2 regions of the uncultured Bacillus sp. genome follow, and region 2 is predicted to be linked to the other one. Evidence: predicted binding sites of a transcription regulator. Region 2 holds the regulator's gene; the other holds the start of a gene.
What was found. The regulator NrdR, encoded in region 2, represses ribonucleotide reductase genes. The targets are predictions, from matches to a motif close to AACACNATATATNGTGTT.

Region 1 (5,525 bases), on a different contig from region 2:
GCTAAATCTTTGAACGCGGAAATTATCAGCGGTGATTCGATGCAGGTTTATAAAGGGATGGATATTGGAACAGCTAAAATCAATGAACAGGAGATGGAGGGAGTGCCCCATCATCTCATTGACATTTTAGATCCCCAAGATTCCTTCTCCACCGCTGATTATCAAAGCTTAGTGAGAAACAAAATCAGCGAGATTGCAAAAAGAGGAAAGCTTCCGATGATTGTCGGCGGTACAGGGCTTTATATACAATCTGTGCTTTACGATTATACATTTACGGAAGAGGCGAACGATCCTGCGTTTCGACAGAGCCTGCAAGTAGCTGCCGTGCGGGAAGGCGCTGACTTTCTTCATGCCAAACTTGCTGCGGCAGATCCAGAGGCAGCAGCAGCGATTCATCCCAATAATACGAGAAGAGTCATTCGTGCACTGGAAATCTTACATACGTCTGGAAAAACCATGTCTCAGCATTTGCAGGAACAAAAACGAGAACTTGTGTACAATGCAGTGTTAATCGGACTGACAATGGATAGAGACACGCTTTACGCAAGAATTAATCAGCGGGTCGATATGATGATGGAGGCAGGCCTTCTTCCGGAAGTGAAGCGCCTCTACGACAGGAACGTGAGAGACTGTCAATCGATACAGGCGATAGGCTATAAGGAGCTATATGCATATTTTGACGGTTTTGTGACACTTTCTGATGCCGTCGATCAGCTAAAGCAGAACTCAAGGCGGTACGCGAAACGCCAGCTGACGTGGTTTCGCAACAAAATGCAGGTTGCCTGGTTCGATATGACACCGCCCGTTGATATGGAGCTGAAAAAAAAGGAAATTTTCACACATATAGCAGGAAAACTCGAACTTTAATCGAAACTGTATGATATAGAGAATCAAGGAGGACGAAACATGAAACCGATTAATATTCAGGATCAGTTTTTGAATCAAATCCGGAAAGAAAATACGTATGTCACTGTTTTTTTGCTGAATGGCTTTCAGTTGCGTGGCCAGGTGAAAGGCTTTGATAACTTTACCGTATTGCTGGAATCGGAAGGTAAGCAGCAGCTTATATATAAACATGCGATCTCAACGTTTGCGCCGCAAAAAAACGTCCAGCTTGAACTCGAATAAATCAAAAAATACCATGTCAAGACATGGGGAGGCTGTCGGGGGAATCCCGGCAGCCATTTTTTAAAATTGATCCACTTTTGTTCCAAGCTTTTTTGTAAGCGGACCATGCCAAGGCACGGTCTTTTTTTATGAAATCAACATATGCAAGACTAAATCGAATATCATGTAAAAATCATATCTGGGAGTGACGCGACCTTGTTTGAAAGTGAAGCAGAACTGAGACGAATCAGGATTGCGCTTGTGTGGATAGCTGTTTTTTTACTGTTCGGGGCGTGCGGGAATCAAGATACCATCATCGAAACAGACAGTGGCAATTCAGGCTATGAAACGCCTCCGCCAACCTCGTTCCCGCTTGAACATAATCATTTTGGTGTTGTGGAGGACGGCTATATCAAAATTTATGAGTATAATGAGTCCCGCAATGAGGTAAAGATGAAGAAAGAATACTCGGATGATGAGCTTGAATAAAATTCACAAGCATCCGAATTTACAAAGCGGATGCTACCCGCTAAACTAAATACAGACACAGATCAAACAGAGGGTGAAAAAATGAAGCATAAAGTGATCGTGAATCATTGGGAAGAAATTTGCGAAGATGATTCTTGCTATGAATACGGAACAAGCATCATTGTGAACGGAAAAGAATTAGTCAGAGAAGCCTCAATTATCAGCGCTTTGAAGGCGGTTTTAGAAGAGATCGGTGCTGATGTTGAAATAGAAGAAACAGTAGAGAGCGAAAAATGCTGTGATAGCTTAAGAAAAAAAAATCTAGACTACTAAGCATTTTTTTTTCATGTTATGATATACATCGGCTTAAAAACGACACCCCGAGTAGGACGAGAGATGATTCTCGTTCTGCTCTCTTTTTTGGGCCCTTATGAGTCTGGCCAGTTGCCTGATTTGATCAAAATATGAATTTTTCATAAAAACAAATCTATATATTGTGTTTTTGATAGAGGATAGTATACTATATATAGTGTTAGTGATGAGAGATTCATATTTTTTGATAGGTCGTGATAAAACGTGGTACAAATCATATTTGATTCAAAAACAGGGAATGTTCAGCGGTTTGTGAATAAAATAGGCTTTCAGCAGATACGCAAGGTGGACGAAATTGATCACCTGGACACTCCGTTTGTTTTGGTCACCTACACGACAAACTTCGGTCAGGTACCGGCATCAACACAATCATTTCTCGAAAAATACGCCCATCTTTTATTAGGAGTCGCTGCGAGCGGCAATAAAGTATGGGGCGATAACTTTGCAAAAAGCGCCGATACCATTTCAAGACAATATCAGGTGCCGATCTTGCACAAATTTGAACTCAGCGGCACATCTAAAGACGTTGAATTGTTTACTCAGGAGGTAGAAAGAGTTGTCACAAAATCAAGTGCCAAAATGGATCCAGTTAAATAACGAAATCATGATCCAAAAAGATGGAAAATTCCAGTTTGATAAGGATAAAGAGGCTGTACATAGCTATTTTGTAGATTATATCAATCAAAACACAGTTTTCTTTCACGACTTAAAAGAGAAGCTGGATTATTTGATTGAAAACCAATACTACGAAGAGGAATTCTTAAGCCTTTATTCTTTTGAAGACATTAAAGCAGTGTTTAAGACAGCTTACGCTAAGAAGTTTCGTTTTCCTTCCTTCATGAGTGCGTTTAAATTCTATAATGACTATGCTTTGAAAACGAATGACAAGAAAAAAATCCTCGAGCGATATGAGGACCGAATCTCAATTGTCGCGCTTTTCTTCGCAAACGGCGACACTGAGAAAGCAAAAGAATATGTGAACCTGATGATCAATCAGGAATATCAGCCAAGCACACCGACATTTTTGAACGCGGGAAGAAAACGCCGCGGAGAACTGGTGAGCTGCTTCTTGCTCGAAGTCAATGATTCATTAAACGATATTTCAAGAGCGATCGATATCTCCATGCAGCTTTCAAAACTGGGCGGCGGGGTTTCTCTTAACCTGTCCAAGCTTCGCGCGAAAGGTGAAGCCATTAAAGATGTTGAAAATGCCACAAAAGGCGTTGTAGGCGTCATGAAGCTTCTTGATAACGCGTTCCGTTATGCTGATCAAATGGGACAAAGACAAGGATCTGGTGCGGCGTATTTAAACATTTTCCACCGCGATATCAATGATTTTCTCGATACGAAAAAGATTTCTGCCGATGAGGATGTGCGCGTCAAAACACTTTCAATCGGTGTAGTCATTCCGGACAAGTTCGTTGAGCTTGCGCGTGAGGACAAAGCGGCTTACGTATTCTATCCGCATACCATCTATAAAGAGTACGGACAGCACATGGACGAAATGGACATGAATGAAATGTACGATAAGTTCGTCGACAACCCTCGGGTGAAAAAAGAGAAAATCAACCCGCGGAAATTGCTCGAAAAATTGGCGATGCTTCGTTCTGAATCAGGCTATCCGTACATCATGTTCCAAGATAATGTCAACAAAGTACATGCGAATAACCATATTTCAAAGGTGAAATTTTCTAACCTTTGCTCTGAAGTGCTGCAGGCATCTCAAGTTTCTTCTTACACAGACTATGATGTAGAAGATGAAATCGGTTTGGATATTTCCTGCAACCTAGGATCGCTTAACATTCTCAACGTAATGGAGCACAAATCGATTGAAAAGACTGTTAAGCTTGCGACTGATTCTTTAACTCACGTTTCTGAAACGACTGATATCCGTAATGCGCCTGCTGTAAGACGGGCAAACAAAGCGATGAAATCAATCGGCCTCGGCGCTATGAACCTTCACGGATACCTTGCGCAAAACGGCATCGCGTATGAAAGCCCAGAAGCGCGCGACTTTGCGAACACATTCTTTATGATGGTGAACTTCTACTCTATCCAGCGTTCTGCGGAGATCGCAAAAGAGAAGGGCGAGACGTTTGATCAATATGAAGGATCAACCTATGCAACTGGTGAATACTTCGATAAGTACGTTTCAACTGATTTCTCGCCGAAATACGAAAAAATTGCAAATCTGTTTGAAGGCATGCACATCCCGACGACAGAGGACTGGAAACAATTAAAAGCATTTGTCGCTGAACACGGCATGTATCACAGCTACAGATTATGCATTGCGCCGACAGGCTCTATCTCATACGTTCAGTCAAGCACGGCATCTGTCATGCCGATTATGGAACGGATTGAAGAAAGAACATACGGCAACTCAAAAACGTACTACCCAATGCCTGGGCTTGCATCTAATAACTGGTTCTTCTACAAAGAAGCCTATGATATGGATATGTTCAAAGTCGTAGATATGATCGCGACAATCCAGCAGCATGTTGATCAGGGAATCAGCTTTACATTGTTCCTAAAAGATACAATGACGACTCGTGATTTAAACCGGATTGATTTGTATGCACATCACAGAGGAATTAAAACCATTTACTATGCAAGAACGAAAGATACTGGGCAAGACAGCTGCCTTTCTTGTGTTGTTTGATTAAAGGAGAGTTTATAGTGACGAAAATTTATGACGCAGCAAACTGGTCAAAGCATGAAGACGACTTTACCCAAATGTTCTATAACCAAAATGTGAAACAGTTCTGGCTTCCGGAAGAGATTGCTTTAAACGGCGATCTCCTCACTTGGAAGTACCTCGGGAAAAACGAGCAAGACACGTATATGAAGGTGCTGGCCGGATTGACTCTTCTTGATACAGAGCAGGGGAATACAGGAATGCCGATCGTGGCTGAACACGTAGACGGCCACCAGCGGAAAGCCGTGCTGAACTTTATGGCGATGATGGAGAACGCCGTTCACGCAAAATCGTACTCTAATATTTTCATGACCCTGGCACCGACTGAAACCATCAATGAAGTATTCGAGTGGGTCAAACAAAATAAATATTTGCAGAAAAAAGCGCAAATCATCGTCGGACTTTACAAAGCCATTCAAAAAGATGACGAGATTTCACTGTTCAAAGCGATGGTTGCTTCCGTCTATCTGGAAAGCTTCCTCTTCTATAGCGGTTTCTATTATCCGTTATATTTCTACGGACAAGGAAAACTAATGCAAAGCGGGGAAATCATTAACTTGATCCTTCGTGATGAAGCGATTCACGGCGTCTATGTGGGTCTCCTTGCTCAGGAAATCTACAATAAGCAGACAGAAGAGAAAAAAGCAGAGCTTCGCGGATTTGCGATCGACCTTCTGAATGAGTTATATGAAAATGAGCTTGAGTATACAGAAGACTTGTACGATCAAGTTGGACTCTCACACGATGTAAAGAAATTCATCCGATATAATGCCAATAAAGCGCTGATGAACCTTGGATTTGATCCATATTTTGAAGAGGAAGATATTAATCCGATCGTTTTAAACGGATTAAATACAAAAACAAAATCACATGACTTCTTCTC
Region 2 (5,525 bases):
AGACGTAAAGGTCATTGGCAAATCTTAATTTGATTCTTGGAACAAGTTTTGCATTTTCTTTCTGAAGATGAACGGCAGCGAGATAAACACGATATACAAAGCGAGCACCATAAAGAAAGCGGGCAGATTGCCAGCCAAAAAGCTCGCACCCAGCACATTAAGCGCAATAGTCCCAGGGATGATTCCCGCAGCCGTCGCCGCAAAATACGTCAGCGCTTTGACATTGGAAAGACCTGCCGCATAACTGACAAAATCAAAATTGATCGGCAGGATTCTTAAAAGAAAGATATAAAAAAATCCGTTATCCTCCATCTGCTTCTGAATGGCTTCCAGCTTTTCGTAATGGCCGTTCTTTTTCGCAGCAAACAAACCAGCCGCAAAAAACGAAACAGCTGAGGCGCACATCGAACCGAATAACGTGTAAAGCGTGCCGAGAAGCGGGCCAAACGCAAGTCCACCCGCTATAGAAATAACAGACACCGGAAATAAAACAAGAGGTCTGACGATGGATATCCCGATAAATATCAGCGGTGCAAAGACCCCGAATGACAATACCCATACCCTGATCTCTTTCGGCGATACATTCAAATACCTTTTATTTCCCCAAAAGATTAAACCTGCAACGGCCAGCACTGCCAGCCATTTAAGAGCGGTTTTTCGTTTCATACCCTCAGTTCCTTCCCCTTTGAACCGCAGCGATTACGGATGGCGGCGGTTTTCTCCGTCAAGGCGGATCGGAGCAGCCAAATATAATATCCGCTCCATTAATCTCGCCGCTTTTACTTCTTCCTTTTCTCCCCTTTGCGAATACGTAAAATGATGCTTCAGTTCGTCAGGTGAGAAGTTAGAAGAAAAGAACGTCGGCAGCTGCTGGGACATTCTGTGCTGAAGCACCGTTCCGATGACTTCATCCCTTACCCAGCTCGTCATTGATTCCGCCCCGATGTCATCAAGCATCAATACAGGTGTTGTTTTGACCATATTGAGCTTCTCTTCCAATGAATGGTCTTGAAGCGAATTCTTGAGCTCCCTCACAAATTCGGGTACATATACGATCATGGAGGAATACTCTTTTTCCGCCAGTTCATTGGCAATCGCAGCGAGCATAAACGTTTTTCCTACCCCGAATTTCCCGTATAAATACAGTCCTTTCCCTTTTCCCGTCTCATTATAGCTTTTCAGAAAATCCGTAACATGCTGGAACATCGCGAGCCTGCTCGGATCACTGATATCAACCTGCTGGAATGTCGCTCCGAGAAGGTCCTGCTGGATATACATGCTTTTCATAAGAGACTTTTGTTTTTTCTGCTGGTCGAGCTTCCGTTTGACCGGACATTCATAATACTCGATATCAATAGAACGGCCATTGACAACAAGCTTCGGATGGTAGCCCTCCAACAGATTGTTGCAATCTTCATCTTCTGAACAATAGGAGCAATTCTTGCTTTGTCCGATATATTCATAAAGCTTATTTAAGCTCTTTTCGATCATATTTTGATCAACCACTTCTTCGTTTTCCTTCAAAAATGCCTGAACATCTTGATCCTTCATGACTTTTTCCTTCATTTGTTCAAGACGTTTTTGGAAATCCGGCCTGCCGGTTACGCCCTGCAGGGAACGGCCGATTGGTTCCATCTATTACTTCACCCCGCGTCTCTGTCTTTAATAGGCAGAGTATTTTTTCAGTTTTTGCATCTCTTCCATCATCTTTTTCTTCTGTTCTTCCAAATCCTGCGGTTGCAGCTTCTGCTGTCCGGATTCTGAATCGGACGCTGTCTCCTTCTCTTTCATCCAGTCAGGGAGTTTCTCTTCACGAATCACTTTTGAGTTGCGTTTCGAAGGCTGATTTGCTTTCCCTTCAGCCCATTCCAGGTATTGGCGGTTTTCTTCTATCGCGAGCTTCATCGCTTCTCTGACCGTTTTTACCTTTTTGCGTGCCCAATGCGACGCGATTTTTTGGATATAGTTTTTCGACAGCTTCATGTCGGTTTTCAGCATGACGTAATAAATTAACACATTTGTAACACCTGGCTCGAGCTTCTGTTCAAACATAATTTCTTCTATGATTTTCAGATCAGCTTTGGACGGCTCTGTTCCGTCGGCAATGTCTTGCAGAAGCTTCTTAGGAGAAATCGCCTCAAGCAATGCGATCAGCTTCCCGTCCAGCGAATCCCCTTCCGCCGGTTTTTCGCCTTCACGCAGATGCACCGGCTGTGTTTTTTCTACTAAGTCAGGCAGCTGTCCGTTTCTTTCGATTTGATACCAGTCACTTGCCGCTTTTCTTAAAGCCTCCGTCGTAATGACGTCACGCTCATCAATCGCGCTCATCACGACATTTTGCATCTGCAAAGGATCTATGCCGTACAGATAAGAAAGCTTTTTGATTGTGTCCCGCACCTGCTGAGTCATCGCTTTTCTCGGAATCATCGTCTCAGAAAGTCCCGCTAAAAACAAATCAAAATCAAACACATCCTCCGTTATGGTGTAGGACGGTGCCTGTCCGACAGAAGTATACTCTGTGCCCTGCGCAAGTCTCACCGTTTCCTCCATATCAGATGTGAGCTTCCATTCACTCGGCTGCAGCGATTCAAACGCATGATTAAACGGCCGCGTAATATCCTTCGCATCTTCTGAAATGGCCGGGTGCGTAAAAAATTGTTTTAATTGCTGATACTTTGTTTTTCCGACTCTATTGTACAGAAAAACATTCAGCATTCCGTCTTCAAAAAAATCATTTGGCCTGAGCGGCGGAAGGAGTTCATATATAAAGAGGCGCTCCTGCCGCTCGGATTCCTTCATATATACTTTTAGCAATCCGATGCCTTCGAGCTTCCCCTGTTCCTGATGGATCGTTTTTAAATTAGACTGTGTCATCCCCATCAGCTGTCTATGTGTGGACTCTCCGCCCCACAGACGGTTTTGTTCAAGCTCTCCCCACAATGTCATATAAAGAGAGAATGCAACAGGGCCGATTAAGGGCTGATACAGTTGTGTGATAATTTGTCTGTCTATATCCTGCAGCATCGATCTGCTTTTGACCACATACGGATCTACAGGCAGTACATCTTTCCAATAGTCAGCCATACATTCTCAAACCTTCCGAATTTGTTTCTACCTTTCATTTTACACCGTTTCTCATATCTATCAAATGCCAATTTTGCACATGAGAAAAGAGCTAGAAGAATCCTCTTAGCTCTTTTAACGCTCTTTCTTTATTAAGTCTTTTAATTCGTCGATAAAGACATTTATATCTTTAAACTGCCGATAAACGGACGCGAACCGTACATACGCGACTTCATCAATCTTAGCCAGCCGGTCCATCACCATTTCTCCGACGAGCTCGCTTTTCACCTCAGAGCAGCCTTGATTGCGAAGTTCTTTTTCAATATCAAAGCACATGTCTTCAAGCGTTTTGAGTGAAACAGGTCTTTTTTCGCATGCTTTTATGAGGCCGCGCAGCATTTTTTCTCTGCTGAATTCCTCACGCACACCTTCTTTTTTCACGACAATGAGCGGGGTTTCCTCCACTTTCTCAAAGGTCGTAAACCGGTAATGGCAGGATTCACACTCGCGTCTTCGGCGAATCGATTTTCCGTCATCCACAGGCCGTGAATCGAGGACTCTCGTTCCGTTATGCTGGCATGAAGGACATTTCAATAAAATCAGCTCCCAACTATTTCGTTCCCTGCAATGTATTTTCGGCAGCCTCCGCCTTTTAAAAATAGATGTGAAAGCATCTGTCGGGAGAGCCGTTGTGTAAAGCTGTGTCTACAGCATCTGGTGGTTTGTGAAAATCTCTTTCTTATTTTACAAAAAAAACGAAAAAAGAAAAAGCTGGACCACCCTTGTTTCTTTATAAAAATAAAAGGAGCATAAGCTAAAAAGCGCATAATGGCTTTCTAGCTTCAGCTCCCTTTGTGTTCGTGTTTACTATAGTACTTTCGCTTGCGCCTGTTTAATTTGCACAGGCCCCATTCCTCTTGGTATTTCAATGTTTTCTCTTGTATCAGCATGTAATGCCTCTGCGATGTAGTCAGCAGCGACATTAGGATCTAAGTCTCCACAAGTATAAACATCAATGCTCGCATATCCGTGCTCAGGAAAACTGTGAATTGTTAAGTGTGATTCAGAAATAATCACAACTCCGCTTACGCCTTGCGGTGCAAATTTGTGAAATGCAACCTCGCGCACCTCAGCACCTGATTTTAGAGCAGCATTTACAAACGTTTTTTCAATAAAATCCATGTCATTCAGCTTATCAAAATCGCATCCCCATAGCTCGGAGATAACGTGACGCCCCATTGTTTCCATAGTCATGGACCCCCCTTAACAAGAATTAAAAAGTGAAATTCCAACAACTGGGTCGGCCATTTACCACGGGGGAAAGTTAGTCCGGAGAGGTCCTAACCCTTTAAGTAATTCCGAAACAGTCTCAAGCAAGAAGTTCACGAAAAATAGTATACTGTGTTTAAGTCTAATTTGCAAGGTGCGTTTTTTCAGAAATATGCTGTTAAGGGTTTTTTCTTCAAAATGCGTCCATGACCTTATTTTATACAGCAGACGGATGTTTCATTCGTGCCGCTACATGGCGGATCAGATCAACAACTCTGCATGAGTAGCCCCATTCGTTGTCATACCATGCGAGCACCTTTACTTTTCTGTCTTCCATTACCATTGTCGTAAGCCCGTCAATGACCGCTGAATGCGGATTTGTATTATAGTCAGTTGAAACGAGCGGTTCATCTGAATAATCAAGAACGCCGTACATCGAAGTTTTGGCAGCCCGTTTAAATGCCTCGTTTACCTCTTCTGCCGTTACATCAGTTTTCAGATCGACAACGAGATCAACCAGTGAGACGTTCGGAACGGGGACGCGCAAGGCAAGGCCGTGAAGCTTTCCTTTCAGATGCGGCAGCACGAGCGAAAGCGCCTTTGCCGCTCCTGTTGTCGTCGGAATGATCGATTCACCGCATGCCCGCGCCCGGCGCAAATCTTTATGCGGATTATCAATATTTTTCTGGTCATTCGTATATGCGTGAACTGTGGTCATCAGCCCGCTCTCAATGCCAAATTCTTCATCCAGCACTTTTACAACAGGCGCAAGGCAGTTTGTCGTGCATGACGCATTTGAAATAATGACATGGCGGTCGGCGTCGAATTGGTCCTCATTTACTCCCATCACAATGGTAACGTCTTCATTTTTTCCCGGAGCAGTCAGAATGACTTTTTTCGCGCCCGCTTCTATATGACCCATCGCTTTATCTTTTGAATTAAACTTCCCTGTCGCTTCGACGACAATGTCAATATCATATTCCCGCCAAGGCAGCTGTTTTGGATCACGGCTGTTTAATAAAAGCACTTTCTTTCCATTCACGATTAGGCAGTCTTCACCAGCCACAACCTCTTTGTCGTACCTGCCGTGATTTGTGTCATACTTTATTAAATGAGCCAGCGTTTCTGCGGAATAGCTGGCGTTAATGGCCACTACTTGAATTTGATCATCTAACATTGCTTTTCTAAAAACC

Region 1: the regulator NrdR is predicted to act here: its motif matches at 2,092-2,109, upstream of nrdI (class Ib ribonucleoside-diphosphate reductase assembly flavoprotein NrdI).

What each region holds. Positions count from the first base shown of each region.
Region 1 covers NZ_CATYRA010000002.1:196,316-201,840, forward strand. Annotated here, with positions in the region: gene miaA (tRNA (adenosine(37)-N6)-dimethylallyltransferase MiaA) at 1-867, shown strand, start outside; gene hfq (RNA chaperone Hfq) at 907-1,128, shown strand; gene Q5C82_RS04520 (YmzC family protein) at 1,324-1,596, shown strand; gene Q5C82_RS04525 (hypothetical protein) at 1,678-1,908, shown strand; gene nrdI (class Ib ribonucleoside-diphosphate reductase assembly flavoprotein NrdI) at 2,152-2,544, shown strand; gene nrdE (class 1b ribonucleoside-diphosphate reductase subunit alpha) at 2,504-4,606, shown strand; gene nrdF (class 1b ribonucleoside-diphosphate reductase subunit beta) at 4,624-5,525, shown strand, end outside.
Region 2 covers NZ_CATYRA010000004.1:156,282-161,806, reverse strand. Annotated here, with positions in the region: gene Q5C82_RS08575 (TVP38/TMEM64 family protein) at 25-666, opposite strand; gene dnaI (primosomal protein DnaI) at 700-1,635, opposite strand; gene dnaB (replication initiation membrane attachment protein DnaB) at 1,663-3,084, opposite strand; gene nrdR (transcriptional regulator NrdR) at 3,199-3,657, opposite strand; gene speD (adenosylmethionine decarboxylase) at 3,931-4,311, opposite strand; gene Q5C82_RS08550 (glyceraldehyde-3-phosphate dehydrogenase) at 4,550-5,525, opposite strand, start outside.